DNA from 3 places in the Rhizobium sp. NZLR10 genome. Region 1 is predicted to be linked to each of the others. Evidence: riboswitches for the same ligand, from Rfam matches in the RefSeq annotation. Region 1 holds a riboswitch; each other region holds the start of a gene.

Region 1 (10,373 bases):
AAGCAACGGACGCTGCCTCAGGATGGGCAAACGAAATAGCAGGAAAAAGCAGAGAGGCAGGAGCACATAGCTGGTGACCTCGAAGGGAATGGACCAGAGCGGCCCGTCGGCTTCGACGGGAAAGAATGTGCGCCAATGCCACTGGCTCATGAACAGTAGCCCGGAGACGTAGCGGAAGGCGAGCTCCGCCGTCAGCGGCAGAGCGAGCAGCGTCAGGCTGAGGGTGAAGCTGACGGTTGCGGCCACCCAGAAGCCCGGAGCGATGCGTGCCGCCCTGCGGATTGTGTAATGGCGGAGGCTGGGCATGGTGCTGCCGTCGTCGATCGCGCGCCAGAAGGGATGGGCAAGAAGAAAGCCGCTAAGCACGAAGAAGATGGCAACGCCGAAATTGCCGAAGCGGAGGATGTTTGCGGTGGGTCCCAGTTCGTCGGGAATTCTGCGCATATCCAGCCGGAGCGCGAGATGGTGGGCGAACACCAGCAGACAGGCTGCCGCGCGCAGAAAGTCCGCTCCGGCCAGTCTCTCCTGTTGGCGCATCTTGTCCCTCGCCTTACAGCGCCGCGCGCCTTTCAGACGCGTGGCACTGTAACACTTTGAATAACTGCATAATTTTTTCTTATATCGATTCCGATTTAAGAAATTATGCAGTGCCCAAGGGCTTTTCCGCGGAAAACCGCGATGGGCAAGGCGGGAATGGCTCAGGCCAGCAGTTCGTTGGTATAATAGGCGGAGAAGTCCGGCTTCTCCTTGAGTACGGCGCCATTCGCGTCGACCAGGATGCCGTTCGCGACCAGGAAGCCGCCGATGGCATCGGCCTTGGCCGGGTCGAGGGTGCCGATTACGCCGGCCTCGGACTTCAGGAAGTGTCCGTCGATCAATGCCTTCTGCGAAGCTTTCACCAGTTCCGTGTTCATCAGCGCGCCGTTGCTTCCTGATATCAGCAGCTCGCAGGCTTCGTCGGGATGATCGACGGAATAGGCATAACCCTTTCGCGTTGCCTGAATGAAAGCGCGGGCATTTTCCTGATTTGCCGAGAGATAGGCGTCGCTGGAGACGATGACCGTCGTCTGTTCGTCGGGAACGCCATAGTCGGCATAGTGGAAGCGGCCGATCTTGCGTTTTTCCAGCTCGGCGGCGATGCCTTCCCAGGTGTAGATCTCCAGTGTGAAATCGATCGAGCCATTGTCCAGCGCCTCGTAGGCGGAAGTGCCGAGCGTGACGGTCTTGACCTCGCCTTTGCCGCCATCGTTGCGGATCATCGCGGAGATCAAAGCGCTCTCCCAGGTTCCGCCGAAGCCGCCATAGGTCTTGCCGTCGAGATCTCTAGGGCTTTTGATGTCGTCGCGTCCGCCCTTGTAGATAAGGCGCGCTGTTTCGGTCTGGACGACGCCGTAGACCATCTTCACGTCGCCGCCGGCGGCGCGCTGCATGAGGGCCTCGATCTCGCTGCTGATGCCGAAATCGGCGACGCCGTTCGACACCAGCGTTCCGGCGCTGGTGTCGGCATAGGGAAGGATCTCGACGTCGAGGCCGGCGGCGGTATAGAAGCCCCTCGCCTTGGCGACATAGATGCCGATATGGTTGGTGTTGGGCGTCCAATCGAGCGCCATGCGCACCTTTGCGGGCGCTGACTGGCCGAAGGCCGGGCGGCCGGCAAGGCTTGCGGCGATGGCGGCTAAGATCGTCTGGCGACGGGTGAGAAGCAGCATGGTGACCTCCTCAGGTCTCTAGAGCATGATGCCGAAAAGTGTGAGCGGTTTTCTCACGACATCATGCTCTAACTCTATAATGTAGAACAGGATTCAGATTTTAAGCCGACCGGCCTAAAATCATCCTGTTCGAGCGGATGAAGCAGTGTTTGCAGGATTTCGGTTTCGATCGCCTGGGCCGCCGGCGAGCCGAGATCGGCAAGGCTTCTCGGACGGGGCAGGGGAACGTGGAATTCGCGGATGATACGCGCCGGGCGGGCCGAAAGCACGTAGATCCGGTCGGAGAGGAACACGGCCTCGCGGACGTCGTGGGTGATCAGCAGCGCCGTCCAGCGGTGTTCGGTCCACATGCTCTGCAGCCATTCCTGGATCTGTGTGCGCGTCAGCGCGTCGAGCGCGCCGAACGGCTCGTCGAGCAGCAGCATGTCCTGGGTCTGGACGACGGTGCGCAGCAGGGCGGCGCGCTGGCGCATGCCGCCTGATAGTTCGGATGGATAATGGTGTTCAAAACCGGCAAGGCCGAAGCGCTCAAACAGTGGCGCCACAGTGGCGCGGGCAGCGCGGCGGCTCATGCCACGCACTTCGAGGCCAAGTGCCGCATTGTCGATGATCCGGCGCCAGGGCATCAGCGCATCGCGCTGCGGCATGAAGGCGAATGAATGCGGCGCCCGTTCCAGCGGCGCGTCCTTGAAAAGCACGGTGCCGGAATCGGGGCGAAGCGCCTGTGTCAGCAATCGGAGCACCGTCGACTTTCCTGAGCCGGACGGGCCGACGATCGAAACGAACTCGCCGTTTGCCACAGTGAGCGAAATATCGCCCAGCACCTTCATGCCGTCGAAGGACTTCGAGATGTTGCGCAGTTCGACCATCGTATCGCTCATCGCCGCGACTCCTGGGATCGTTGCCAGGGCATGACGAGGCGCTGGATCAATAGCGTCAGCCCGAAGAGGCAGAGTGTGAGCGCGGCGCTGATGACGACGGCGGCAAGCACGAGATCGGGGCGGAAATTGTTCTTGGCGTTGAGGATATAGATGCCGAGGCCGCGGGCGGCGCCGGCATATTCGGCAAAGATCGCGCCGACGACGGCATAGGTGATCGAGATCCTGAGGCCGGCGAAGAAATAGGGCAGCGCGGAGGGAAGCCGCGCCAGGCGGAAAATCCGCCAGCGGCTCGCCTTCATCGAGTTCAGCAATTCGGCGATGTCGCGGTCGGTCGATTGATAGCCCTGCAGCAGGGCGACCAACAGCGGAAAGAAGGTGACGAGCGCCACCAGCAGGATCTTCGGCAACAGGCCGAAACCGAACCAGAGGACGACAAGGGGCGCGATCGCCACCAGCGGCAGCGTCTGGCTGGCGATGAAAATCGGTAGCAATGCCCGGCGCATGAAAGACACGAAATCCATCAGGATCGAAGCGGCGAAGGCGAAGGCAAGCGACAGCGCGAAACCGCCGAGTGTCGCACCCAGCGTCGGCCAGGTGTTTGATATCAGCGCCTCACGGTTCAGCCAGCCCTGGATGACAATGCGCGAAGGCGCCGGCAGGATGGAAGGTTTGATGCCGGAAAGATCGACATAGAGTTCCCATGCCGCCAAAAACGCGCAGCCCGCGAGAAAGGCCGGTATGCCCCGGTAGAGAGCGGCGCGGAGCGCGGCAAGGCGCGAATCCGATGGTTGTGGCGATGTCATCAGCGTTCGATTTCAGGCTTTCGTCGGGCACTGCATAATTCCTTAAATCGGAATCGATTTAAGGGAAAATTATGCAGCAATTTAAAGTGTTACGGCGTCCCTTGCGCGTCTGCTAAGACGCGCGGCGCTGTATTGGCGGAGACCGTGATGTCGAGCGTCACGTGTCCCACCGGGTCGCCGAAGCGATAGAAGGCCTCATGAATGGTCGCGAAGACGGCGCCGGCATCTCCCCCCAGCCGGGTACAGAAATTCTTGGCGTGGTCGAAGGTGCCGGAGCGCTTCAAGAAATCGATGCAGCCATAGATCTCGTCCATATGGCTGCCGGTTCCCATGACGTAGAGCGAGAATTGCGCGGCTGCCGGCTGTCCGGTCTCCGTGGTGGTTTCAACGGCGGCAAGGGCTGATGTAATCCGGTCGGCAAGCGGCTCCGCCCGGCCGGCAGAGGGCTTGACGCCGCAGATGGCGTCGTCGGGCTCACCTGGGCAGCCGCGTGAGACCGCGGCGGACAGCACGCAATGCTCGCCGGTATTGGCGGCGACGACGAAAAGATCGCGCATGGCCGCGAAGAGGACATCAGGCGGGCCGACCAGCAGGGTGGAGATATCATCGGTCTCGATGCGAAGCCGGTCGCGATAGGGGTCGAACGCCTTGACGGCATCGAGAATGATGCCGACGAAATTGCCGGACATCGGATAGAGTGACACTTGTGCGCCTGAGAACATCTGAACCTCGCTCCGCTGGCATTACCCAGATCAGCTTTGAAGGGTCCAGAGGCTTGCGCCTCGCATCTCAGCCCCGGCGATACGGAGCTCCCCTGTTATTTCGGCGGAAACTATCATCGCGGTTTTCTTCCCGCAACCGCAAAATTGCAGACCCGTCCGCGTGGTCGGAATGAACCTGATATGACGGACAACACCCGGACCGAGGTCCTGCCCGGGTGTTCCCAGAGGTTCCGTACCTGCTGGGAACGGAACCGGAGCTTTCTGTCTCAGGCGGCGATATCGGCATAGGGACGATCGATACGGGCGGTGGCGAGCGCCCGTGTCCACCATTCCAGCCTTGCCATCATTCGGCCGAGCAAGCGCAGCGCGTCGTCGGGAGTGTCGAGCCTGCCTTCCGCGTCGAAGCGGTTCCATGGCGCAGCGAAGCTGACCGAATCGCGGATCGTGACGGCGTGGAGTTCGGCAAAGACGAGGCGCAGCTGCTCTACCGCGCGCAGGCCGCCGGAAATACCGCCATAGGAAACGAAGGCGACCGGCTTGCCCTGCCAAGGCTCGAAGAAGAAATCGATGACGAATTTCAGCGAGGCGGTGAAGCTGTGATTGTATTCCGGCGTGACGATGATGAACGCGTCCGCCATGCCGAGCCGCTCGGCGAGCCTGGCGATTTCGGGATGTGCCAATTCGCGGGTGGTCGGCAGCGCAAAATCCAGCGGGTCGATGATGTCGATATCGAATTGCGGGAAGCGGATGAGCTCCTCCGTCAGCCACTTGACCACCCGGTCGCAGATGCGGCCTTCCCTCGTGCTCCCGTAGATGACCGCCAGCCTGGTGGGTGTTTTCATGTGTCGCTCCTTGTTGCGATTGGACTTTACGATTGCAGGAGCAACAGGTATAAAACCTCAACTAATATTGAGGTCAATAGGCGATGGATACGATTCCTGCGACGCCGCTCGGCAGGCTCCTGACAGTCGGTGAAGTGGCGGAGCGCAGCGGCCTCGCCGTCTCGGCGCTGCATTTTTACGAGACCAAAGGGTTGATCTCGAGCATCCGCTCCCGCGGCAACCAGCGGCGCTATGGGCGCGATGTGCTTCGCCGTCTCGGCATCATCAAGGTGGCGCAGCGTGTCGGCATTCCGCTTTCGGAAATCCAGTCAGCGTTCGAGTCCCTGCCGCAGGGACGAACGCCGACCGTTGCCGACTGGCAGACGCTGTCGGCGCGCTGGAAGGATGATCTCGACGCGCGAATCAGGCGGCTCAGCCTGTTGCGCGACCGATTGACCGGCTGCATCGGTTGCGGCTGCCTGTCGATCGAAAGCTGTCCGCTGCGTAATCCCTGCGACCGGCTTGGCAAGGAAGGGCCGGGTGCGCGGCTTCTGGAGGCCGAAAACTAGTCCTGGTTTTCCCCGGAAAGATCGGTGCGCGCCTTTCTTTCGGTCGGTGCGCTCATATGTTAAGGGCGAGTGACGCAACCGGCGGCACTGTCCGCGAGGAGGACGGCTTCGTGTTTCATCCCAGATTGTTCGAAAATCGCAATGTCGTCGTGACCGGCGCCGGCCGCGGCATCGGCCTTGAAGTCGCCCGGCAGTTTCTGGACTGCGGCGCGAAGGTGATTGTCCATACCGGGCGCAAGCCGGGACGGGATCTGCCGGATTTCCTGCTGACCGCTGAATCGGAAAGACGGGCGCTGCTGCTGCACGCCGATTTCTCCGCCATCGGTGGGGCGGCGCAATTTGCCGACGATGTCCTCGCTTTCTTCGACAGGGTGCATGTGCTCGTCAACAATGCCGGCACCATGCTTGGCCGGTTTCCCGCTGCCACGCTGACCGACGCAGAATATGAGGCGGTCATACGGCTCAACCAGACTTCGGTGGTGGCGCTGACGCGGGCATTGCTGCCGGCATTGAAGGCGGCCGAGGGCGCTGCCGTCATCAACACTGTTTCGATTTCGGCGCTGACCGGCGGAAGCCCCGGCTCTTCGATATATTCGGCCTCGAAGGCCTTTGTTGCGACCTATTCCAAGGCGCTCGCCCGCGAGCTTGCCCCGGATGGCATCCGCGTCAACTGCGTCTCGCCGGGAACGATCGAGACGGATTTCCACGAGCGCTATTCCTCCAAAGAAAAGCTGGAGCAGACCCGGAAATCCATCCCCCTGCAGCGACTCGGCACGGCGGAGGATTGCGCTCCCGCCTATCTGTTCCTGGCAGCTCCCTCACTCTCGGGATACATCACCGGCCAGGTGATCGAGATCAATGGCGGACAGCTTATCTGCTGATTTACTTGGACCTTTTTTGGCATTTCATCACTATTGACCAATTCGCTTGTGCGAATATGCTATTGTACTGATCTACCTCACCGCCTCCTTCCGAGATATCGAATGCCGTTGCCTAAACCGGAGCCGGGTATGACCGGCCAGGAGTTGCATAAACTCGCTGGAAAAGCCCATGAAGCGAGCGACCTGCTGAAAGCTTTGGCGCATCACACCCGACTTCTGATCCTCTGCATACTGGCGAAAGAGGAGCGAACGGTCGGTGAAATCGAAAATATTCTCGGCATACAGCAGGCGATGGTCTCGCAGCAGCTTGCGCGTTTGAGGCTCGAAGGCCTGGTCAATACGCGCCGTCAGGGCAGGCAGGTTTATTACAGCATCGGCAATGTCAACGTGCTGGGTTTTCTCGAATCGCTGTTCGATCTTTTTCCGGCTGCGGAAAACTGTTAAAGCGCGTCGCATAAAACTTGATTCATGCGACGCGCTTTAATTCTTTGTTTTATGCATGTCGTCGTCCCAAAACCGCTGCACACTTTTGGCGGCATGCATTAGTACCCGCCCTTGCGAAGCACGGCTGCTATGTCGAAGATGAGGCCGGACGCGAAATGTCGCGGGAGACCGGATGATCGACAAGCTGGAATTTTTTATCGCCCTTGCCAATGAAAAGCACTTCGGCCGTGCCGCCGAGGAGTGCGGGATCTCGCAGCCGACGCTCTCGGCGGCTATCCGGCAGCTCGAGGATCAATTGGGCGTCATGCTGGTGCAGCGCGGCTCGCGGTTCCAGGGGCTGACGCCGGAAGGCCAGCGCGTGCTGGAATGGGCCCGGCGCATCGTCGGCGATGCCCGCACCATGCGCGAAGAGATGCGCGCCGCGCGCCGCGGCCTTTCCGGCCACATTCGCCTCGCCGCCATTCCGACCGCGCTTGCCATGCTTTCGCGTATCACCACGCCTTTTCAGGAACGGCACCCCGGCGTGACCTTCTCGATCGTCTCGCGCAATTCGCTGCAGGTGCTGAGCATGCTCGAGAATCTCGAAATTGATGCCGGCATCACCTATCTCGAAAACGAACCGCTCGGCCGTGTTACGACGGTTCCGCTTTATGCCGAGCGCTATAATCTGATCACGGCTGCAGGCAGCCCTTTGTCTGATCGCGACAACGTGACCTGGCGCGAGGTTGGTGATCTTCGGCTTTGTCTATTGACGGCCGACATGCAGAACCGTCGCATCATCAACCGGCACCTGACGGAAGCCGGCGCCACGGTACATCCGACGCTCGAATCCAACTCGATGATCGTGCTGTTCTCGCATGTCAGGACCGGGCGCTGGGCGAGCATCATGCCGCGCAACGTCGCGAAATCCTTTGGATTTCCAGTGGAAATTCGGATGATCCCGATCGTCGAGCCGGAGGCGCATCATCTGGTCGGGCTTGTCGCGCCGTATCGCGAGCCGTTTACGCCGCTCGTGTCGGCCTTGCTGCACGAAGCGCGGGTGCTCGTGCAGGATGAAGAACTCTGATAGAAAAAACCTATCGATCCACGAGATAGCTTTATTGATTGCCGGCGGCTTCCCTGAGATGTTGCTTGCGGAATAGCGTTCGGCTGGGGGAGCGCGCCCATTCCGCAACGCGCTAGAGCAATTCCAGCAAAAGTGTGAAGCGGTTTTGCGTTCGGAATTGCGTAAAAACAAAGAGATAGAGCATTTTCGTGATTCGAAGAAAAACGGAAATGCTCTAGCCGCTGGGAGAGCTACCTTATGACCATTCATATCGCCGAAGGCGATATCACAACGCGCACCCGTTCCATCATCGCCGATCTTCGCTTTCTCGAAGGGCCGCTGCTTCCCATTCTGCATCAGGTTCAGGAAGAATTCGGCTATGTGCCGCCGGAAGCCCTGCCTGTTATTGCAGAGGAATTGAACCTCTCCCGCGCCGAGGTGCATGGCGTGATGACCTTCTATCACGATTATCGCGACCATCCCACTGGGCGGCATGTGCTGAAGCTCTGTCGCGCCGAAGCCTGTCAGTCGATGGGCGGCGATGCGCTGGCCGAACGCCTCAAGACGCTGCTCGGCATCGATTTCCATCAGACGACGCTCGATGGCGCCGTGACGCTGGAGCCGGTCTACTGTCTCGGGCTCTGCGCCTGCGCGCCGGCGGCGATGCTCGATGGCGAGGTCTATGGCCGGATCGACGATCAGTTGGCCGCGGAACTTGTCGCGGAGGCACGCCGATGACGGTCAGGATATATGTTCCGCGCGATGCCGCAGCGCTGGCGCTCGGGGCCGAGATGGTGGCAAAGGCGATTGCCCAGGAGATCGCCGCCCGCGGCCTCGATGCCGAGATCGTGCGCAACGGCTCCCGCGGAATGTTCTGGCTGGAGCCGCTGGTCGAGATCGAGCTTGCCGGCAAGCGGATCGGCTACGGGCCGGTGAAGGCAGAGGATGTGCCTGGCCTGTTCGACGCCGGGATGGCTGATGGTGGCGATCACCCGCTCTGTCTCGGGGAGGTTGAAGACCTCCCGTTCCTCAAAGGACAGACCCGCCTGACCTTTGCCCGCTGCGGCATCACCGATCCGCTTTCGCTCGCCGATTACGAGGCGCATGGCGGTCTTGCCGGTCTTCGCCGCGCCGTTTCGATGTCACCAGCCGAGGTCGTCAAGGAAGTCACCGATTCCGGCCTGCGCGGACGGGGCGGCGCCGGCTTTCCCACAGGCATCAAGTGGAAGACCGTTCTCGATGCCGCCGGCGAACGCAAATATATCGTTTGCAATGCCGATGAGGGCGACAGCGGCACTTTTGCCGACCGGATGATCATGGAGGGTGATCCCTTCGTGCTGATCGAGGGCATGGCGATATCAGGCCTCGCCACCGGAGCGACGAAAGGCTACGTCTACACGCGGTCGGAATATCCGCATGCGATCGCGGTGATGAGCGAGGCTGTCGGCATCGCGCGCCAGGGCGGTATTCTCGGCCTATCGGTGCTCGGCTCCGGCCGTGCCTTCGATATCGAGGTGCGCACCGGCGCCGGCGCCTATGTCTGCGGCGAGGAAACGGCGCTGCTGAACAGCCTCGAAGGCAAGCGCGGCGTCGTGCGCGCCAAGCCGCCGCTGCCGGCGCATCAGGGGCTGTTTAACTGTCCTACCGTCATCAACAACGTGATCTCGCTCGCCTCCGTGCCGGTGATCATGGAAAAGGGTGCCGCATTCTATCGCGATTTCGGCATGGGCCGCTCGCGTGGCACCATTCCGCTGCAGATCGCCGGCAATGTCAGATATGGCGGGCTTTATGAAACGGCCTTCGGTCTTTCGCTCGGAGATATCGTCGACGGGATCGGCGGCGGCACGGCGACGGGGCGACCGGTCAAGGCCGTGCAGGTCGGCGGGCCGCTTGGTGCCTATTTCCCGCGGGCGCTGTTCGACACGCCGTTCGATTATGAATCCTTCGCCGCCAAGGACGGGTTGATCGGCCATGCCGGCATTGTCGTCTTCGACGACACCGCCGATATGCTGAAGCAGGCGCGTTTCGCCATGGAATTCTGCGCAATCGAAAGCTGCGGCAAGTGCACGCCCTGCCGCATCGGCTCGACACGCGGCGTCGAGACGGCCGACAAGATCGCCCAAGGCATCGAGCCGGAGAAGAACCGGGCGCTGCTTGCCGATCTCTGCAACACGATGAAGTTCGGTTCGCTCTGTGCGCTCGGCGGTTTCACGCCTTATCCCGTCGTGAGTGCGATGACGCATTTCCCGGAGGATTTTTCGCCGGCGCCGATGGTGGAGGCGGCTGAGTGATGACATCTCACGTCGCACCCACACTCTTTCCTGCATCGCGCATTTCCACTTCCGTACAAGAGGCCGACCATGTCGCTCATCCATGAAATCGACTACGGCACCCCGGCTTCGAAATCTGAGGCGATGGTGACGCTCACCATCGACGGGCAGCAGATCAACGTGCCGGAAGGTACCTCCATCATGCGGGCCTCGATGGAGGCCGGCATC
Region 2 (10,373 bases), on a different contig from region 1:
GCCGGCACCAAGCTGTCCGCCATTCGGGTGACTGATCTTACAAGCGACCCGGCTTGCCAAAACGAGTGACCCGCGGCCGGAACGAAAAGACCACGGGGATGGTCTAGCCCCTCCGCTGGTTTGAGAAGCTCGGAGCGTGCCACGCGTTGCGTATAGAGCGGAACGGCACTCCAACCGCTATTGTGCTGCAATCCCGAGTGCGTTCAGGACCTCTTTCGTTACCGTGTAGTATACCTTGAGGTTGTTGTGCTTTTGCATCTGGCTCAGCGGCGCGCGCGTGTCCTCGTCGATGACGCCAGTCAGGGCACCAGCGATCGACATGATTGTCATCATCGCAGCGTACGACGCGCCGCAGACAGTGGGAGACGTAGAACTCCACCATCGGTGCTCCGATGTTGCGTTATATCCGACGAGGGTCATGATGAACCGACGCCCCCTGACTGTGCGCGACCCGCCCTACTCGTGCCGACCGTATCTCGCAGATCTGGCGGGCGTCGTTCTAATCCAATTTGGCAACAATCGGCCCCTGCTTTGCTAACATTTCAACCAGCCCTTCCGCCTCAAGATGATCCATTACCCAGGTTTCCTGGCGGCTTACTGAAGATTGGGAGTTCGCGCCTGCGCTGTGGCGATGATCCATTGCTTTGTTCTAAGTTCCGGATTTTCATGCCGCATCACGTCGGTCACGACGGCGACGCTATCCGCCCCGTGAGCAAGGACGCCTTCGATCCGTTCGACATTCAACCCGCCGATGGCGCCAGAGGCAGGTCGCCGATGCGCGATTTCCATTCGCTCAGCCGCGTCAGCCCTTGCGGCGCCCATTTCATCTGCTTGAGGATCGTCGTGTAGACCGGACCGAGTGCGATATAATCAGGCCTCGCTGCCAGTGCGGTTTCCAGCTCGCGTTCGTCGTGCGTTGAGAGGCCGAGTTTCAGGCCACTCGCTCGGATCGCGTCGAGGTCCGCTGTCGCAAGATCCTCCTGGCCAAGGTGTACGAAGCCGCAACCTTCCTCGATCGCAAGCCGCCAGTGGTCGTTGACGACCAGCTGAGATTGATGTTTAGCGCAGACTGCTACTGCGCGACGGATCTCGGCGCGTAGTTCAGTCTCCGGACGATCCTTGATGCGCAACTGCACCAGCTTGACGCCAAGCGGTACCAGCCGGGCAATCCATTCGGCGCTGTCGACGATCAGGTAGAACGGATCGAGCTTCATGTGAACACCGCCTTTCCGATCACCGGCGTGGAGGGAACAGCCATGTCGCGCGGCTCCAGCACGCCAGCGTCAAATGCCTGCTTGCCGGCGGCGATTGCCGCGGCAAAGGCGGCTGCCATCGCCGCGGGATCTCCGGCGCCGGCAACGGCGGTGTTGAGCAGAACCGCATCGAAACCGAGCTCCATGACTGCAGTTGCGTGCGACGGCCGACCGATGCCGGCATCGACGATCAGCGACACGTCTGGGAAATGGGCCCGCATTGCTCTGAGCGCTGTCGGATTGAGCGGCCCGGCAGCGCTGCCGATCGGTGCGCACCAAGGCATCAGCACCTTGCAGCCGGCCTCCAGCAGTCGTTCGGCCACGACCAGATCGTCGGTCGTGTACGGGAAGACTTCGAAACCTTCGTTGACGAGAATGCGAGCCGCCTCGACGAGACCGAAGACATCCGGCTGTAGCGTATCATGGTTGCCGATGACCTCAAGCTTGATCCAGTCGGTGGCGAATAGCTCGCGTGCCATCCTTGCGGTCAGCACCGCTTCCCCGACGCTGTGGCAACCTGCAGTGTTGGGAAGGATACGAACGCCGAGTGCGCGGATCATCTCGAAGAAGGCGCCCCCAGTGCGGCCGCCAGACATCTCACGACGAAGCGAGACGGTGACTATTTCCGTCGCCGATTGCCTGACAGCCTCGGAGAGGACGGCAGGAGAGGGGTATCGCGCTGTGCCGAGCAGCAGACGGGAGTTTATTTCGGATCCATAAAGCGTCAGCATCCGTCAGCCTCCTTGCATCGGCGACAGGATTTCGATCCTGTCATTGTCGTTGAGCGAACGATTGAACCGGTCTTCGCGATGGACCAGCTCACCGTTGACGGCTGTCGCCAGCCAGTCACCCTCGTATTCCATCAGGACTAAAAGCTCCGACAGCGTCTCAGCCGCGACATCCTGGGCCTCGCCATTAACGATCACTTTCATGAGGCATTCCTTCCCGTGGTATGTTGGTTGAAGACAAGTTCAGCCGCCTCGGCCGCCATGGCTGGCGCGAGCAGAAAGCCGTGACGGTAGAGGCCGTTGAGCGAGATCACCTTTCCCTGATGGCTTGCACGTGGAAGATTGTCCGGAAAGGCTGGGCGGATTCCGACACCCGTTTCGATTATGGTTGCATCGGCAAAGGCCGGAAATAGCGTGTATGCAGCGTTGAGCAGTTCCATCAGTGAACGGGCGACAATAGGCCCGTCGAATTCCGTCTCGATCATCGTCGCGCCGACCATGAACAGACCGTCTCCACGCGGGACGATGTAGACGGGGAAACGCGGATGGAGCAGGCGGACCGGCCGGGAGAGATCCACGTCAAGGCTTTTAAGGTAAAGCATTTCGCCGCGGACGCCGCGTAACTCCTTGGCCTCGCCGATCTGCGCAGCGCCCGTGCAATCGACGACACTGTCGAAGCTCTCCTCATGCGAGCTCTCGCCCACGAAGGTGACCCCCTGAACCGTCAGCTTGGTGCGCAGCAGAGTCAAAACTCGCCGGGGATCGAGATGGGCTTCGCGGCGAAAGAACAGCCCGTGCCGGAACCGCCCGGCAAGGGAGGGTTCCAGCGCCGCGATCGCTGGCTCTTCCAGCCATTCATAACCCGTCGTGCGGCAGGCAAAGCGTCGCAGTTCACCAAGATCGCGAGCAGAGGCGACCACGAGCGTTCCGTTTCGTCGCACCTCTCCCGGCACAATTGCCTCCCATTTGTCGGCGGCGGTGAGACCGCGCATGAGTACCGCAACATCAGCACTCTCCCGCTCGCACCAGGGCGCCAACATTCCGCCCGCGAGCCACGAAGCAGCACGCAGGAAACCGTCATATGGATCGAGCACAGTGACCTCGGCATCTCGAGCGCGCAGTTCATGCGCCACCGTCAGGCCGGCAACGCCGGCCCCTTTCACAAGAACACGCATCTCATTCGCTCGTTTGCTGCAGGGTTTCTACCGGCATATAGAGGCCGCCGCCCTCGCGATAACGTGCCGCCATCGCCTCCAGTCCCTCCTTCTGCGCTTCGGCGCGGATATCGTGCGAGATGCGCATCGAGCAGAATTTCGGTCCGCACATGGAGCAGAAGTGCGCGACCTTGTGCGCCTCCTTCGGCAGCGTCTCGTCGTGGAAGCTGCGGGCGGTTTCGGGGTCCAGCGAGAGGTTGAACTGATCCTCCCAGCGGAATTCGAAACGGGCACGCGAGAGCGCGTCATCGCGCAGCTGTGCCGCCGGATGCCCCTTGGCGAGATCGGCGGCGTGAGCCGCTATCTTGTAGGTGATGACGCCTACCTTCACGTCATTGCGGTCGGGAAGCCCCAGATGCTCCTTGGGCGTGACGTAGCAGAGCATCGCCGTGCCGAACCAGCCGATCATCGCTGCGCCTATCCCAGAGGTGATGTGATCGTAGCCCGGCGCGATATCGGTCGTCAGCGGCCCGAGCGTGTAGAAAGGCGCCTCGCCGCAGACTTCGAGCTGCTTGTCCATGTTCTCCTTGATCTTGTGCATCGGCACATGGCCGGGGCCTTCGATCATCACCTGGCAGTCTTTCGCCCAGGCGATCTTGGTCAGCTCTCCCAGTGTTTCTAGTTCGGCGAACTGCGCCGCATCATTCGCGTCGGCGATCGAGCCGGGGCGCAGGCCATCGCCGAGCGAGAAGGAGACGTCATAGGCGCGGCAGATGTCGCAGATCTCCTCGAAATGCTCGTAGAGGAAGCTTTCGCGGTGATGATGGAGACACCACTTCGCCATGATCGAACCGCCGCGCGAGACAATGCCGGTGACGCGGTTGACGGTGAGCGGGATGTAGTGAAGCCGCACGCCGGCATGGATGGTGAAATAATCGACGCCCTGTTCGGCCTGTTCGATCAGCGTGTCGCGATACACCTCCCAGGTCAGGTTCTCGGCAATGCCATCGACCTTCTCCAGCGCCTGATAGAGCGGCACGGTACCGATCGGCACGGGCGAATTGCGGATGATCCATTCGCGGATGTTGTGGATGTTGCGGCCGGTGGAGAGATCCATGACGGTATCGGCGCCCCAGCGGGCCGCCCAGACCATCTTCTCAACCTCCTCCGCCATCGATGAGGTGACGGCGGAGTTGCCGATATTGGCGTTGATCTTCACCAGAAAATTGCGGCCGATGATCATCGGTTCGGCTTCCGGATGGTTGATGTTGGCGGGGATGATCGCCCGACCCGCCGCCACTTCCTGCCGGACGAATTCCGCCGTCACATGGTCGGGAATGTGGGCGCCGAAACTTTCGCCGTCGCGGACTATGGCGTCCGCCTGCGCCTTGCGGCCGAGGTTTTCGCGGATGGCTATGAATTCCATCTCGGGCGTGATGATGCCGGCGCGCGCATAAGAGAGCTGGGTGACTGCACTGCCGTCCTTTGCGCGCAGCGGCTGGCGTAGCGCGGGGAATTCGGGCGTCAGCCTTTCGCCGCTGGCAAAGCCGTTGTCTTCGGGACGGACATGGCGGCCCTTATAGGCCTCGACGTCGCCGCGGGCGAGAACCCAGTCACGTCGCAGTGAGGGCAGCCCCTGTTCGATACGGATCTCGGTGCCCTCGATCGTATAGGGGCCGGACGAGTCGTAGACGACAACGGGCGGCTCGCCCGATGTCGGATGCAGGCTGATTTCGCGCATCGGCACGCAAATGTCGGGATGGACGTCCCCCCGAATGTAGATCTTCCTGGATGCCGGCAAGGGGCCGGTGGTGACAGTTGGGGTGGCGGCGATATTCATGGTTTGAGGCTCCAAGTTTTCGATTGGAGACCCAGTCATCAGCCGGAATGATGAAAAGACGCCGGCACGGATTCCGCGCGTGAATCCACTGCCTTCGAGCGCTTGCACCGTCCCTACGCCAGTATGAACTGGATCAGGTTCAACGGGTCACTGCGCCACAATCGGCAAAGCCGTATTGTCCAGCAGTATCTCAGCCCCTTGCCGGGACCCCCCTGGTGAATGCAAAAAGGGTAGAGGCTTGCCGAGGGGACTGTCAAGCGACAATCTGCGATGGCTCGGGGTTAGGTTACACACAGGATATCGTGCGTGTCGCCGCTGTTAAACGATGGACAAGGGCAATCGTGCCGGCCGGCACGCTTCCGCAAGACAAGCGCCCTTGTCGCATGCAGTGGCAGTCGATTTATTTCGCCAAATCTACCGAGATACCGAAGCGCTATTGAGAAAGCAGGCGCGGAACTGGAAAGTCTAGTACTTTTTCCGTGTAGCTTTCGACCAGGGCGCTAAACGGCGTGCCGTCTGGAAGTTTCAATACGGCTCGATGTTCGAGCAGGAACGCCGGCAGGCCGGGGGAACTTGTTTCATGCGCTGTTGAGCCGTCCATGTCCCAGCCTTCGGATAGAGGGGACCAGAGCAACTTGGCAGACAGGTTTGTGCGAGTGAAATTGAGAGCCTGAACGGCTCTGCCAAAAGGGATATCGCTGGTATTCAGCGCCTGATTCATTTCTGCAGTTAACTTTGCAGGTACATACCAGTTGTCGGCTTCAGACAAGACGCGATCTCCGCAGACCAGTCGGACGCGGCGATAAGCGATCAACTCACCGGGTCCGACGGTCAGAAGTTTACGGATGTCCTCATCGGCCGGTTTGCCTTGCCCGCCCACACGCTGAGCTACGATCTTGAAACCTTCCGGTGCGAGCTTATGCGCGGCGCACCAACGGTCAAGGGTCAACGTAGCACTGGCGTTACTCAGGAGATTGGCATTCAGGGTCTGGAGGACCGCAAGCGCTTCCACCCGAGATACCGGCGTGTTCAGCCACTGAGCCCCTATAGACGGTTCTTGCGCAATTGCGAACTGGGTGCCCAGCACGATGGCAGCCGCTGCAAGCGCGGCGATGCGAATGCATTTCGCAGAACATAATGACATAGAGAATGAAATCCTTTCGGAAGTATAATTGGGCGAACCTTGCGGGCCAAATACCCTTGAATTTTGCCGACAAGTGAGCGTTGTCAGTGTATATGATAGCGGCAGCAGGATTTGAACTAGGGCTTGCGCGTACCGTGTAACGGTCAGGTTCCTGAAGACTTTCTTACCATCTTTCGATGTTCCTGCCGTGCTGGTTCGCACGTTTTGAAACCCGTGTGCCCGAGCCGTCCTTTGCTTGCGTTGCATCCATGTCGTCCATGATGTCCTCCATCCGCTCGCCGACCTGTTGTTGTAGTTTGCAAGAGTTGGCGACTGAGCAGGCGCTTCCATTCTGGAATATGGAAACCCGAGAGACGTGGATTTCAAATGAGGGACGTGGCGGCCGGTCCGAACTCTCCCAGTTCCATACTCGTAACTCTCACCTAATGGTTTAGCGCCCTTGTCGTCGCCCTCGCTCGTTGCGAGATGTTCATATAGCTGGATCGGATAAAATAGCTCGCAGCCGAAAGCAAAATCCAGGAGCAATTGTTGGAGAAAGGTCTTCTTCGTCGACCCAGAACCCTCCTGCGGCTCGAGTGACAACTGCAGACCAGACAGCGACACGCCGTCGATGGTTGCCAACCGCAGATGCGAGCAGCCAAGGCGCTTGTCTGATTGCTTTTGATGATCCATGTCATGTGCTCCTTGTGCAAGCCTCCAGACGATGCTGTCGCCGGAAAGGTTTCAGCATTCATAGGGAAAGAATTTCCCGTGCTACCGTAGCTCCCCATGACGGGACACTCGATGAAAACGATAAACAACGCAACAGATGTATTGAGTATATATTATCGTATATCATTTCCAGTTTGGCGAACTTTACCTATTATTTTGAGAAACCTTCGAGTTATAAAGTATGTCATTCATATATTATTACATATATCGCACTTCACGGCGCCTAGGTGAAATGGCAGGTCTCTACCGCTACGGCAAACTCTTGCTGGTGAAAACGGTAGTCGGGCGATACAAGGCCATCATAGGGCGGCCTCTGGGAGCCAGGTCGCGGCCTGGTCGGCAGACCGAACTCGCCATCAGTTGCTCCGTTCTCGACCGCATGCTTGACGGGCACGCCCGAAAGCCGTCTGCCGCCATGCAGACACGGCGTGATCAGACGTTTCAAAGAGGCAAGGAATATGACCACGGTCGTCGTCGGCGCCGGCGCCGACGCCACACAGGACGTGCTTGCCGCCATGCAGGCGCGCGATCTCGACCTTACCGTGTTCCAGGATGGCGCCGGCCAGGGCAAGGCTCAGTCGATACCGCACTCAAGCCTGCTAAGGGCGAAAAGGTCGAAAAGAAGGGCTACATTCCGTTTCAGCTCGTCACGCCTCAAGGACTCCGTCATCAAGAGCTGAAGGGCGAATGCGACACAATGCAGGTTTGCTTGCATCCTCTTTTTGGGCGCTCCAAGTCTCACTAAACCCTTAGAGTGCCAAGACGATGAAGGGTCCTTGAACTCAGGCCGCGCTTGACCTCGACGCGCCGTTCTCCGGCGATCTATTCAACCCGACGCCGATCAACAGAGCCCGGGAGATTTTTTACAAGCTCTGGCCGAACCTGCGGCCCACGAGCTAATCACGCCGAGGCAACGCCCGAATTGTTTGTCCATCACTCCCCGCTTGGGAACAATCAGTGCATTACTCCCTACGAGCTTCCCACCGCCGCGAACGCTCCCGCCAGATAGGAAGCTGTTTGTCGGCCGTCGCGAGTTTGCGCCGCAGTTCGGAGCTGGTCACCTCTCGTTGTTTGCCATGCAAGCGTTGTCCATCCTTCATCGCGTTAGACCTATACTCCGTCGCACAAACTGATAGAAAGAGCGCTCGCGGATTTCGAAGCAACTGTCCGTTGCCGGACGCGATCGGCAGCGGTGGAACTAGAAAACGGATGCACGTTTTCCGGCCGCCAAAAGGAGCCTTAAACGACATGAACATGGTCTCGAAAATTGCGAAATTCCCAGTTGCCCCGTCCGTTGGCGCTCTGCTTGCAGAAGCTCGTCTGGCTCGCGGCTATTCGCTGGACGACGTCGCAGAAACCACTGGTCTGACTGTGGCAGAGGTGACAGCTCTGGAAATGACGCGGATTTCGACGCGTCGAGGATCCGAAGGACCGCATCCGCTCTAGGGGTTCTAAAAAAAATATGTGATGCGCCGCGCTGACTTTTTTGAACAGCTTCTTCCACGCTGCACCTCTTCCAGGAAGATTGGTGCCGCAACTCACGGGTCGCGCTTCAACCACTATCTCGAGCAAGAAATCAATGCCTCCCGAGACGAGGTGACATGCTATTACTTCGGGAATGGGGAGGCCTCTAGGAAGGAGTCTGCGTTGTCGTGGGAGTACCGTGCGGCGTAACGGAATATCCTCACTCCAATTGAGTAGGCCGGCACGGTTGATCGCGGGCTATGAAGACAGCCAACCTTTTCCTCAAGCGCTCTAATATGCTGCGAGACCGCCAAAGGCGTAACCCGAAGTACTTTGGTCACCCGCTCAAGGGCTTGCGTTGCGAAGGACTGCGCTTAAGTTGAAACGATCCAACATCGTCAATCTGCCTTATGCCAGTTAAGGAAATCTCATTTGTTCGCGCCCAGTTCCCGTCTTAGACATGGCCAAGACATCCTGTGATACGCAGAGGAGACCGCTGGCAATGGCTATTGTGTTGCGAGACAAATTCGAAATGCTGTCGAACATGACGCCCTCGCTCAAAGAAGGCGAGTATGTATTCTGCTCGATTCCCAATGAAGGGAGCAAAGCCCACAATCTGAATCCGATCGCGACATTTCACGAAAAAGAAGGTTTGACAGTCATCCTTGAGAAAGGAGAGGCGCACGAAGCGGGGTTCGAAATTTCACTTGCGATGCGCCAGATCACCCTCAATGTGAATTCTGCGCTCGATGGCGTCGGCCTTACGGCGGGCGTCGCCGCCTCTCTCGCAGAAGCCGGGATACCGTGCAACATGGTGGCCGCGTATCACCACGACCACATCTTTGTTCCGACGGGCTTAGACGATCGAGCATTGCATCTGTTGGAAAGGCTGCAACGCGAGTCCGCGCGGGCGATGCGCTGACGAACGGTAATCCCCGCACATAGCGGCGAAGCTTTGTGAAATTCGCGGGCAAGCGGCAGCACGAGCAGACCTGGCGTTGGTTCGCGATTCGGGTAGACCTTGATATCAGCGCTCAGTTTGACATTGCGCAAAGCTCCGATGATCGCCGTCAATGCATCCAAATTCCCGTATCCCAGCGAACGCTTCATTCCATTGCGCTGATTTCGGAAGAAACTGACAGATCGACCGTCTTCCCTCGTGATGCCGGTTGTGGGATGTGTGCGAAACGCGAGCGATCCGGCCGGATCAAACATGCGTTTTTGCTCCAATGGTTCGTTAGAATTCCTGTCGACGCTGTCTGAGCAGCGCCAACAGGTTCCTATTTTCAACACTGCTTTCGCGGAGCTGCACAAATCCCCCCATAACAAACCTGCTCACCCTTATACTCCGCCAAGGTATGCAGCAATTGTGCCATCCGTTCGTGCTTCTCGACGTCCGGGAGAGCCTCTCCGTCCACGAACTTCAGAGCCTGCTCGATCAAATCGACAGCGCGGTCATCGTCGCCGCTCTCATGGTAGTAAAAGGCAATTGTCAGGTAAGAATGATAGCGGAAAGGAGCATCGTGCTGCGGATACAGTCTCAGGATTCGTTCGGAGAGCTCCTTAGCCATCGAAGAACGTTCGGCCAATGGAAGGCCCGAGTAATCGTAGATTGGACCGAAGAGGTCTTGCAGCGCCGCGAGAAGCCAATCTTCAGAGTTTCGTTCAATTGCAGTGCGAGCAAATTGGACTAATGCGATCCAGCCCGCCTCCATGTCGCGCATTACTCCAATCAATATCTCGACATGCTTCTGGTGGAACCTGATGTTGTCCGGGAAAAGGATGATGCCCTCTTCAATGGCAGAGAGCGCCGTCTTCCAATCCTCAATCTCTGTCGCCTCCCGGATTCGACGAAGCAACGCGCGCTGCGGAGCATGGATCTCGGCTTCAGCAATCCGCTCCTCTTCGGCATTTTTTGCTTCGGCGCTGGCGCGCCAGCTGCCGTCAATCACTTTTGGCAGAACGTCCTCGAGCTTAACCAGATCGCCGATAAAGGCGATCCTACCGTCTCGGTCGACAATGAACGCCTTTGGAACGTGGAACGTCAGGCTGGCTTTGAGCCAATCCTTATCCATTTCG
Region 3 (10,373 bases), on a different contig from region 1:
GTGAACGAGACATCGCGCACCACCGGCTTCCAGGCGCCATCCACCAGAAAGGAGGTGGTTAGCCTGTCGACGGAAAGAACGGGTGCGCTCGTCTCGATCGGTTGCGCTTGAACCTCAGCCATATCGCTCCCCTTGCGGCTTAATCCGGCCAGCGCAGCGCGGCATCGAAGCGGTGCCGGCTGCGGTTTTCGATCGGCGTCGCGATGATTTCGTTGGAAGCGCGCGCCTTGTCGAGTTCCTCGGCCAGGCGGTTTGCGACGATGACGTCCTGGCCCGGATGCAGGTTGCACGGGTCGAGATAGAAATAACGGTGCTCCACCTCATGGTCGCGCACGATGATCGGCGGGTTGCCCCTCGCCAGCGCATCGGCCAAGTCCCAGGCGGTGATATGGGCCTCTTCGGGATCGACGATCAGGCGCAGCCGCTCGAGCGGATTGTTGGTCGGGTCAGGCTCGATCAGCGAGGTCAGGCCGGGGCGGCCATCGAGTGTGCGCTTCCACAGGTTGAGATAACCGGTCTCGCGTTCGCGGATGCCGGCATGGTCACGGTTTTCCCAGGCTTCCAGCGCTGCCATGACGCCGAAGATGCTTTCCTTGCCGACCTTCATGCCGCGGCCGATGCCCATGTTCTGCAGGAAGGCATGGCGCACCAGTTCCTTCCGGCCGGCAACGATGCCGGAGGTCGGGCCGCCGAGGAACTTGTGGCCGGAATAGAGGGCGATATCGGCCCCCTGCTCCAGGAAAATCCGGAGATCGTATTCCGAGGCGGCATCGACGATCACAGGCACGCCCTTGGCATGGGCGACCTCGACGAATTCCTTGAGGTTCAACAGGCCGTAATCGACGACATGGTGGGAGACGACATAGACGGCGGCGGCTGTTTTGTCGGTGATCGCCTTTTCCATGTGGAAGCGATGCGTCGAGGTCGCCTGGCCGATCAGCACGGCCTTGCCGCCGGCAAGCCGGATCGCCTGGTCGACCGGCGCGCCGTAGCTCACCACATGGCCCATCTGCACCAGCACTTCGTTCTTCTCGGGCACGGCATCCGGCAGCTTCTCGATCGCCAGCAGATTGTCGGCGGTGATGGCGCCGGCGACCGCCAGCGAAATACCGGCCGAGCAGGAGGCGGTGACGAAGCCCGCCTCACCGCCGGTCAGCCGGGCGATGATGGCGCTTGCCTTGCGCTGCAGGTCGTTGATCTCGACGAAATGCGGCAGGATCGATGCCATCGCCTCGATCGCCTCCGGCACGACGATCGACGCGCCGAGGCTGGTCATCGTGCCGGATACGTTGATGACGGGCCGAAGGCCGAGCGAAGGTCTGATATCATTGGGCATGAAGGTCTCCAGAAGTCTGGGTCGAGGAACGGGCCATGGGTGGACCCTTCTCCAAATATGAAAGCTCTCGTCAGCCATTCAAGGCAACGATCGCCTCGATCTCGACGGTGATGTTGCCCGGCAGCGAGCCGAAGCCGACGGCTGAGCGGGCATGTTCGCCGGCCGCGCCGAAGACCGCGATCAGCAGATCCGAGCAGCCGTTGATGACGCTCGGATGATCCTCGAACTCAGGCACGGCATTGACCATGCCGAGCAGCTTGACCACCCGCTTGACGCGGGAGAGATCGCCGAGCGCATCATGCATGACGGCGAGCAGATTGATGCCGGTCAGCCGTGCATGCCGATAGGCCTCCTCGACACTGACGCCGGCGCCGACCTTGCCGGCATGCAGGAAGCCATCGGCCTCGCGCGGCCCCTGGCCGGAGAGGTAGAGCATATTGCCCTCCACCACATGCGTCACGAAATTGGCGATCGGCGGCGGCGGCGGCGGAAGCTTGATGCCGAGGGCGGCCAACCGTTGGTAAGGCGAGTTCTCGACCTTGCCGGCGGCGGTGGGAAACTGATTCACGCAAACTCCTGTCATGCAAATTTGGATTGGGCCGACGTCTGGTCGGCGGATTAAAGGTCCTTGCGAAGTCTTGGATCGAGCATGTCCCTGAGGCCGTCGCCGACCATCTGCAGCGACAGCACCGAGAGGATGATGGCGACACCCGGAAACAGCGTCATCCAGTCGGCCTGGCCGATATATTGGCGGCCGGCGGCGATCATCGTTCCCCAGGTCGGGATTTCGGGGCTGACGCCGAGGCCGAGGAAGGAGAGCCCGGCTTCGGCGAGCATGGCGCTGGCGAAGAGGAAGGTGGCCTGCACCAGGATCGGCGAGAGCAGATTGCGCAACACATGCCGGGTCATGATGTGGAAGGTCGAAATGCCGAGCGCCTTTGCCGCCTCGACATAGGGCAGCTCGCGAATGACCAGCGTCGACGCACGGACGATGCGGGCAAGGCGGGGCGCATAAACGATCGACAGCGCGATGATAACCGTGGTCAAGGAGGGACCGAGGGCGGCGACAAGCGCGATCGCCAGCAGAATATCGGGAAAGGCCATCATCGCGTCGATCAGCCGGGCGATCGGCGTATCGAGCTTCTGGAAAAAACCGGCAAGCAGGCCGAGTGTCACGCCGATCACGGCTGACAGGCTGACGACCGCCACCCCGACGAGCAGCGACAGGCGGCCGGCAAAGATCGTGCGCGAGAAGACGTCGCGGCCGAACTCGTCGGTGCCGAAGAAAAAGGTGCCGCTCGGCGGTTTCAGCCGGTTGACGATGGAAAGTTTGGACGGCGAATAGGGCGCGACGACAGGGGCGAAGACCGCCAGCAGCACGAAGATCGTCAGGATCAGCAGGCCGAAGGCCACCGTCTTGCGCTTCAGCAGGCGGCGGACGAATTTGCTGCCTTCGCTCTCGGCGGGCTTGATCGCGATATCGGCCATCAGTAGCGCACCCTCGGATCGACCAGCAGATAGAGCATGTCGATTGCAAAATTGATCAGCACGTAGAGGGCGGCGATGACGAGCAGCGCCCCCTGGATGACGGGGTAATCGCGGCGCAGCACCGCCGAGACGACGAGATTGCCGACACCCGGCAGGCCGAAGACGGTCTCGGTGACGACGGCGCCCGAAATCAGCACCGCCGCCGTCAGGCCGAGCACCGTCAGGATCGGGATCAGCGCATTCTTCAGCGCGTGCTTGAGGATGACCTTGCGCTCGACCAGCCCCTTGGCGCGCGCCGTGCGGATATAATCATCGCCGAGCACATCGAGCATCGACGCGCGGGTGAAACGCAGGATCAGCGCCGAGGAGACGATGCCGAGCGCGAAGGCCGGCAGGGTCAGATGATACATCCGCTCAAGGAAGGTCGAGCCGGGGCCGCCATAACCCGAGACCGGGAAAAGGTTGAGCCGGACGGCGAAGAACTGCATCAGGATGAGGCCGAGCCAGAAGCTTGGGATGCTGGCGGCAAACATCGCCAGCGTCGTTGCCGCCTGGTCGACGAAGGAGCCGCGCCGATAGGCCGCATAGATGCCGATCGGCAGCGCGATGACGCCGGCAATGGCCAGCGAAAACAGCGTCAGGAAGAAGGTCGGCTCGGCGCGGTCGAGCAGAGCCGAGGTGACAGGCATGTTGAGGAAGATCGACTGGCCGAGATCGCCCCTCAGCAGCTGACCGATATAATAGAAATATTGCAGGCCGAGCGACTGGTCGAGGCCGAGGCGGCTCCGCAGATCGGCAACATCCTGCGGCGTCGCATCCGGCCCGAGCATGACGGCAGCCGGGTCCCCCGGCGTCACGCGCACGATGACGAAGACGATCGTGACGACGAGAAACATCACGACGATCATGCCGAACAGGCGCTGGAGGATGTAGCGGATCATGAATGCTGGCCTTCAAGCCCTTGCAGATGCGGCAGAAAAGAAGACCGGCACCGGCCACGAAGGGCCAGCGCCGGCGGCGATGTTTACTTCTTGATCGAAGCGTTCCAGAAATACGGCCATGGGGCCGGATCGACACCTTCGAGCTTGACCGATTTCGCCGAGACGGCGTTGAAATCGCCGATCTTCATAAAGGGCGCATCTGTATAGATAGCCTTCTGGACATCGGCCCAGAGCGCGGCGCGCTTCTTCGGGTCGACCTCGGCGGTGAAGGCATCGACGGCGGCCTTGCGGGCCGGCGTATCCCACCAGCCGGGCGAGCTGGTCGAAAGCGAGCCGATCAGGGCCGGCTCCGGCAGGAACGGGCTGTGGGTGATGTAGATATCCCAGAGCTTCGGATCGGTGCGGCGCTGAGTCAGCGTCGCCCAGTCCACCACCTGCATATCGACGGTGAAGCCGGCAAGCTTCAGATATTCTGCGGCGACCTGCGCCATCTTATAGTGGAATTCGTACTGCCGGCTGGTCAGGATTCGGATCGGCTCGCCATTATAACCGGCCTTCTTGGCAGCAGCGGCCGCCCCTTCCGGATCCGCGAGATTATAGGCGCCTTCGACGCCGGCATCGGTCGACCAGGAAAAGGACTTCGGATAGATGGCGCCGTCGAGCGCATAGAAATCCTTGCTGCCGAAAGCGGCGGCCAGCATGTCTTCCATGCTGAGTGCCTGGCGGATCGCCTTGCGGACCTCGACATTCCCAGCAACACCTTCCTTCGTGTTGAAGACGAAGACCGGATAGCCGAAGGGCTTCAACATGACCGGCTGCGAGGCAGTCGACGCCTTCACCTTATCGTAGGATTCGACGGCGATCGAATCGACATAATCATACTGGCCGGAGACGGCGGCTTCGACACGGGTGTTCGGATCGGGCACCGGCACGAAGCGGATTTCATCGAGATATTGATGGCGGGCGCCGCCATAACCATTGCTGTCGCCTTCGCGGGACTTATAGCCATCGAAGCGGACGAGCTGGATATACTGGTCGGCCTTGCGCTCCTTCAGCATATAGGGACCGGTGCCGATGAACTCCTTCATCGGCTCGTCCTGTTTTTCCGACGGGATGATGATCGCCGCCGAATTGTTGAAGGCAAGCAGCGAGGTCAGCGGCGCATAGGGCTGCTTCAGCGTGATGGTGACGGTTGAAGGATCGACAGCAGTGATCTTGTCGATGAAGCCCGACACCTGCTTGCCGCGCGAGGCGATCTTCATCCAGCGGGTCAGCGAGGCGACGACATCGTCCGAGGTCATGTCGCTATTGTCGTGGAATTTGATGCCGGTCCTGAGCTTGATCGTATAGGTTTTGCCATCGGCGCTGATCTCGGGCAGGCTTTCGGCCAGTAGCGGCGTGACGTTCCAGCTCTTGTCGAATGTGTAAAGCGTTTCGAAAATATGCTGGGTGACGATGCCGACGAGATCGGCCGTCGACGACATCGGATCAAGCGTCGGCGGCTCGCCGATCGTCGCGACATTGATGACGCCGCCCTTTTCCTGGGCAAGCAGGGTCGAAGGCAGGGCGACGAGCGCGGTGCCAAGGAGAAATGCGACAAGTGTTTTCATGAGAAGGCTCCCGGTCCAGTTCCACAATTATGTAATTCATCTTTTTGTAAGAGAATAAGAGCTGGATTGATCCTGTCAAGCGTGGGTGACCGATTATGCCTCTGCCGGGATACCGGAACGCGAGAAAACACAATCTTCGGCTGCGCCTGCACGAAGGCTGCGCATTATGCCAAGCACACGGATGGTCAGGCTTCAGCGGAACGGGAGAAAAGAATGAACATCAATTTCAAGGGCGGAAAATGGCTGAACGAACCGGCCAGCTGGCACGCCGACGACACCGCCCTCACCCTGACGACCGATGAAAAAACCGATTTCTGGCGGGAAACCCATTACGGCTTCACCCGCGACAGCGGCCATTTCCTTGCCTTTCCCACGGCAGAGAGCTTCACCGCCCAGATCCGCATCCAGGGCGAATTCCGCACCCTCTACGACCAGGCTGGCCTGATGGTGCGCCTCGACGGGAAACGCTGGGTAAAAACAGGCGTGGAATTCACCGACGGCGAAGCTTTCCTCAGCACCGTCGTCACCGACGGCAGGTCCGACTGGTCGGTGTCGCAGCCCTTCAAGGAACTCGAAGATTTCCAGATCCGCGTCACCCTCGCCAACGGCGCCCTGCGCATCCAGACCTCTCGCGACGGGAGCCGCTGGCCGCTGCTGCGGCTAGCGCCCTTCCCGGCCGCCGACGGTTACGAGGTCGGGCCGATGGCCTGCACGCCGGAGCGCAGCGGGTTGACGGTGCGGTTTTCGGAGTTTTCGATCGGGTTGGCGATTGCGACGGATCTTCATGATTTGAGTTAGACGCTATTATAAGATTCTCTGCGGACACGATCTGGGGTGATCCACGACTGTTGGCCGTTCTATTCGTCGCCCCTGCTGTAAATGCCACACAAATAGGACTGTCATTTTCGAGATGACATCCGCCCCATTCTCTGCGAAAAAGAGCGCGATGAGAGACAGGGGCGCCCGTCGACAGACGGGCTGAGAAGCACCCTTCGAACCTGAACCGGATAATGCCGGCGGAGGGAGTCGCTCGGGGTCGCGGCTCGCCGTACGAATTACCCCGTGCCCGCCCCCGCCTGAAAGGGGCCACATGCAGACCAGGACCACACCAGGAGCCATGCTGAAGGCGATGCGCGAGAAGCCGCCGCTCGTTCAGTGCATCACCAATTACGTCGCCATGAACATCGCCGCCAACGTCCTGCTGGCCGCCGGCGCCTCGCCCGCCATGGTGCATGCCGCTGAGGAAGCCGGCGAATTCGCCGGCATCGCCAACGCGCTGACCGTCAATATCGGCACGCTGTCGTCGCAATGGATCGACGGCATGCAGGCCGCAGCGAAGGCAGCGACCTCAGCCGGCAAACCCTGGGTGCTCGATCCGGTCGCCCATTATGCCACGGCTTTCCGCCGCGATGCGGTCGCCGGTCTGCTGGCGCTCAAGCCCACGATCATCCGTGGCAATGCCTCCGAGATCATCGCGCTCGCCGGCGGCGAGAGCCGCGGCCAGGGCGTCGACAGCCGCGATCCGGTTGAACAGGCGGAAGGTTCAGCGCGATGGCTCGCCGAGCGCCAGCAGGCGGTCGTCGCCGTCACCGGTGCAGTCGATTTCGTCACCGATGGGGAGCGGGCGGTGCGGATCACAGGCGGATCGGCCTTGATGCCGCAGGTCACCGCCCTCGGCTGCTCGCTCACCTGCCTCGTCGGCGCCTTTGCCGCCACAGTACCCGAGGATATGTTCGGGGCGACGGGCGCAGCACTCGCAACCTTCGCCATCGCCGGCGAAGAGGCAGCACTCGGTGCGGCCGGTCCCGGCTCCTTCGCCTGGCGCTTCCTCGATGCGCTGAACGCGCTTGACGCCGAAACGCTCGATGCCAGGGCCAGGATATCGGCCGCATGAAGACCTTCGATCTCTCGCTCTATCTCGTCCTCGACCCCGATCTCTGCGCCGGGATCGGCATGGTCGAGACCGCCCGCCTTGCCGTTGCCGGCGGCGCGACAATGGTGCAACTGCGCGACAAACATGCCGGCACGACCGGGATGATCGAGACCGGACGCGCGTTGAAACAGGCGCTTGATGGCACCGGCGCCCTGCTCATCGTCAACGACGATGTCGAGGCGGCCATCGCCATCGGCGCCGACGGCCTGCATATCGGCCAGGAAGACATGGATGCGGCGAGAGCGCGCAAGATGATCGGCCCCGGAATGATCCTCGGCCTGTCGGTCGAGACCGAGGCGCTCGCCGCTGCCGTCGATCCCAGCCTCGTCGATTATACCGGCGTCGGCCCGGTGTTTGCGACGCCGACCAAGGCCGACCACAAGCAGCCGATCGGCTTTGAGGGCCTGGCAAGGCTGGTGGCGGCTTCGCCGGTGCCGTCGGTTGCGATCGGCGGCCTGAAGGCAGAGCATGTGGCCGAAGTCTTTGACGCGGGCGCCAAGGGGCTTGCCGTCGTCTCCGCCATCTGCGGCACGCCGGACCCTGAAGCCGCTGCTCGCCGCATCGCCGGAGAAATCCGAAAGGCCCGCGCATGATCCGCAACGTCTTATCGATCGCCGGCTCCGATCCCTCGGGCGGCGCCGGCATCCAGGCCGATCTCAAGGCCTTTTCCGCTCGCGGCGTCTACGGCATGGCGGTACTGACCGCGCTGACGGCGCAGAACACTCAAGGTGTCACCGGCGTGCATCTGGTGCCGCCGCAATTCGTCGCCGACCAGATCAACGCCGTCTTTGCCGATGTGCGCGTCGATGCCGTCAAGATCGGCATGATCGCCAATGCCGGCATCGCCGATGCCGTCACCAACGCGCTTGTTGCCGCACTGGCCGACCGGCGCAGCATCCCCATCGTCATCGACCCCGTCATGATCGCCAAGGGCGGCGCCGCCCTGCTGGCACCCGAAGCGGTCGACGTGCTGACCAGCCGGCTGCTGCCGCTGGCGACACTTCTGACCCCGAACCTGCCGGAGGCCGCCGCCCTGCTGCACCAGCCGGTGGCGACAAACCGGTCTCACATGGCGGCGCAGGCCGAGCAGCTGCGCGCGCTCGGCCCGGCGGCCGTGCTGGTCAAGGGCGGTCATCTCGACAGCGACGACAGCCCCGACGTGCTTGCCACAGCCGACGGCCTGCACTGGTTCGAAGCCAGACGCGAGCCGACCAAGAACACCCACGGCACCGGCTGCACGCTGTCGAGCGCGCTGGCGGCAGAGCTTGCCAAGGGCGCCTCGGTGTCTGAGGCCGTCGCCATCGCCAAGGATTACCTCGCCGGCGCGGTCGCGGCATCAGGAAGCCTCACCGTCGGCTCCGGCCACGGCCCGGTGCAGCATTTTCATGCGCTCTGGAGAGTCGAGGGATAAGCGCGCACATCGACGCACGCTTCCATCGAAACGGCTCGGGCTCGCGCCCCGAGCCGTTTTTGCGTTCGGCAACTACCTTGCTTTGAAAGCAGGAGCGTAACGGCGAGCAGCGTTGCGACCCATCTGAAAAATCCCTGTTGACAAGCCCAGCCAGATCGCCAAATCTATGTCATTAAAAGGGGATATATTCCGTAATAGAGGAATATCAGGAGGAGTGACGGGTGCCAGACCTGCTTGTGAGCTTATACTCCACACAGCTTGCCGATCTGAAGCGGAAAGCCGACGATGTCAGCGTTTCCATCCGCCCGGCCCTTCCCCCGGAATTGCATCTCGTCGTCAACTGGGTTCGCGAAAACTTCAGCGAAAACTGGGCGAGCGAAGTTGCAATCGCCTTCGCGCGTCAGCCTGTTGCCTGCCTGATCGCCGTCGACGGCGGCAAGCTCAAGGGCTTTGCCTGCTATGACACGACGGCGCGCGGCTTCTTCGGCCCGACCGGCGTCGACCGCCAAGCGCGCGGCAAGGGCATCGGGCTCGCCCTTTTTTCCGCCTGCCTTCAGGCGATGAAGACGCTCGGTCACGCCTATGCCTTCATCGGCGATGCCGGCCCGGTCGATTTCTACGCCGGGACCGCCGGCGCCATCGTCATCCCCGCCCCCGACAAGGGCATTTACGAAGGCATGCTGAGAAGCATGCCGAAATGACCATCTGATCCCGGAGTTACAGAATTGTCCTCGACCCCGCTCGCCCTTTTCGTCGGCCTTCCGAATCCCGCGATTTCGGATGATGAATTCGCCCTCTTCCGCGAGACCAATCCGCTCGGCCTCTTCGTCGGCCGGCGCAACCAGCGCGAGCCGGAACAGACCAGGCGCCTGATCGAACGCTTTCGGCAAGCCGTCGGCCGCGACGATGCGCCTGTCTTCACCGACCAGGAAGGCGGCCGCGTCCAGCATCTCGATGCCGGGCCTTGGCCGCTTTTCCACAGCTTCGGCCAGTTTGCCGAACTTGCCCGCCGCGATTTCGATCTCGGCAAAAAAGCACTGCGCCTTTCCTCCCAGGCCATGGGCGCGATGATGACGGAACTCGGTCTTTCCAGCGGCTGCTCGCCCGTTCTCGATCTCGTCTTCGAGACGACGAGCGCGGTCATCGGCGCCCGCTCTTTCGGCCCGGATCCCGATGTCATCGCCGCCCTCGGCCGCGAGGTGGTCAATGGCCTGCTCGAGACCGGCAACATGCCTGTGATCAAGCACATTCCCGGCCATGGCCGTGCGACGCTTGACTCCCACAAGGAGCGCCCGGTGGTCGACGCCTCCCGCGCGACGCTCACTGCGACCGATTTCAAGCCCTTCGTCGCGCTGAAGGATACGCCCTGGGCGATGGTCGCCCATGTCGTCTACTCGGCCTATGACGCGGAGCTGCCGGCCTCCGTCTCACCTGTCATGCACGACGTCATCCGCAACGACATCGGCTATGACGGCGTGCTGATTTCCGACTGCATCTTCATGGAGTCGCTCGCCGGCACCCTGCCGGAACGCGTCAGGCAGGTGCTCGACGCCGGCTTCGACATCGCCCTCCACAGCCATGGCGACATTGCCGAAAGCGAGGCCGCCGCCAAGGCCGCCCGGCCGCTGACGGACGCCGCGCTGCAACGGATCGC

Evidence for each region. A riboswitch is a leader RNA that binds a small molecule or an ion and turns the genes downstream of it on or off. The one in region 1 is predicted to bind thiamine pyrophosphate.
Region 2: it holds a riboswitch for thiamine pyrophosphate, as region 1 does, so the genes downstream of both, thiC (phosphomethylpyrimidine synthase ThiC) here and HJB82_RS13165 (YkoF family thiamine/hydroxymethylpyrimidine-binding protein) in region 1, are expected to answer to the same signal.
Region 3: it holds a riboswitch for thiamine pyrophosphate, as region 1 does, so the genes downstream of both, thiM (hydroxyethylthiazole kinase) here and HJB82_RS13165 (YkoF family thiamine/hydroxymethylpyrimidine-binding protein) in region 1, are expected to answer to the same signal.

What each region holds. Positions count from the first base shown of each region.
Region 1 is NZ_JABDWE010000007.1:192,616-202,988, forward strand. Features, by position in the region: gene HJB82_RS13145 (acyltransferase) at 1-537, opposite strand, end outside; gene HJB82_RS13150 (ABC transporter substrate-binding protein) at 699-1,709, opposite strand; gene HJB82_RS13155 (ABC transporter ATP-binding protein) at 1,784-2,590, opposite strand; gene HJB82_RS13160 (ABC transporter permease) at 2,587-3,393, opposite strand; gene HJB82_RS13165 (YkoF family thiamine/hydroxymethylpyrimidine-binding protein) at 3,483-4,115, opposite strand; TPP riboswitch at 4,106-4,219, opposite strand; gene HJB82_RS13170 (NADPH-dependent FMN reductase) at 4,382-4,957, opposite strand; gene soxR (redox-sensitive transcriptional activator SoxR) at 5,041-5,505, shown strand; gene HJB82_RS13180 (SDR family NAD(P)-dependent oxidoreductase) at 5,616-6,386, shown strand; gene HJB82_RS13185 (helix-turn-helix transcriptional regulator) at 6,489-6,830, shown strand; gene HJB82_RS13190 (LysR family transcriptional regulator) at 7,003-7,896, shown strand; gene HJB82_RS13195 (formate dehydrogenase subunit gamma) at 8,134-8,613, shown strand; gene HJB82_RS13200 (NADH-quinone oxidoreductase subunit NuoF) at 8,610-10,166, shown strand; gene fdhF (formate dehydrogenase subunit alpha) at 10,236-10,373, shown strand, end outside.
Region 2 is NZ_JABDWE010000009.1:78,541-88,913, reverse strand. Features, by position in the region: gene HJB82_RS15325 (hypothetical protein) at 178-321, opposite strand; partial or broken gene HJB82_RS15320 (thiamine phosphate synthase) at 595-1,214, opposite strand; gene HJB82_RS15315 (thiazole synthase) at 1,211-1,984, opposite strand; gene thiS (sulfur carrier protein ThiS) at 1,988-2,185, opposite strand; gene thiO (glycine oxidase ThiO) at 2,182-3,156, opposite strand; gene thiC (phosphomethylpyrimidine synthase ThiC) at 3,158-4,975, opposite strand; TPP riboswitch at 5,068-5,199, opposite strand; gene HJB82_RS15295 (hypothetical protein) at 5,409-6,119, opposite strand; partial or broken gene HJB82_RS15285 (rhizopine-binding protein) at 7,256-7,497, shown strand; partial or broken gene HJB82_RS15280 (helix-turn-helix domain-containing protein) at 8,079-8,311, shown strand; gene HJB82_RS15275 (ACT domain-containing protein) at 8,797-9,216, shown strand; gene HJB82_RS15270 (TlpA disulfide reductase family protein) at 9,581-10,373, opposite strand, start outside.
Region 3 is NZ_JABDWE010000006.1:240,840-251,212, reverse strand. Features, by position in the region: gene HJB82_RS12030 (ABC transporter ATP-binding protein) at 1-122, opposite strand, end outside; gene HJB82_RS12025 (aminotransferase class V-fold PLP-dependent enzyme) at 140-1,336, opposite strand; gene HJB82_RS12020 (RidA family protein) at 1,407-1,919, opposite strand; gene HJB82_RS12015 (ABC transporter permease) at 1,955-2,824, opposite strand; gene HJB82_RS12010 (ABC transporter permease) at 2,824-3,765, opposite strand; gene HJB82_RS12005 (ABC transporter substrate-binding protein) at 3,849-5,375, opposite strand; gene HJB82_RS12000 (DUF1349 domain-containing protein) at 5,589-6,173, shown strand; TPP riboswitch at 6,321-6,417, shown strand; gene thiM (hydroxyethylthiazole kinase) at 6,466-7,269, shown strand; gene thiE (thiamine phosphate synthase) at 7,266-7,901, shown strand; gene thiD (bifunctional hydroxymethylpyrimidine kinase/phosphomethylpyrimidine kinase) at 7,898-8,719, shown strand; gene HJB82_RS11980 (GNAT family N-acetyltransferase) at 8,941-9,420, shown strand; gene HJB82_RS11975 (glycoside hydrolase family 3 N-terminal domain-containing protein) at 9,445-10,373, shown strand, end outside.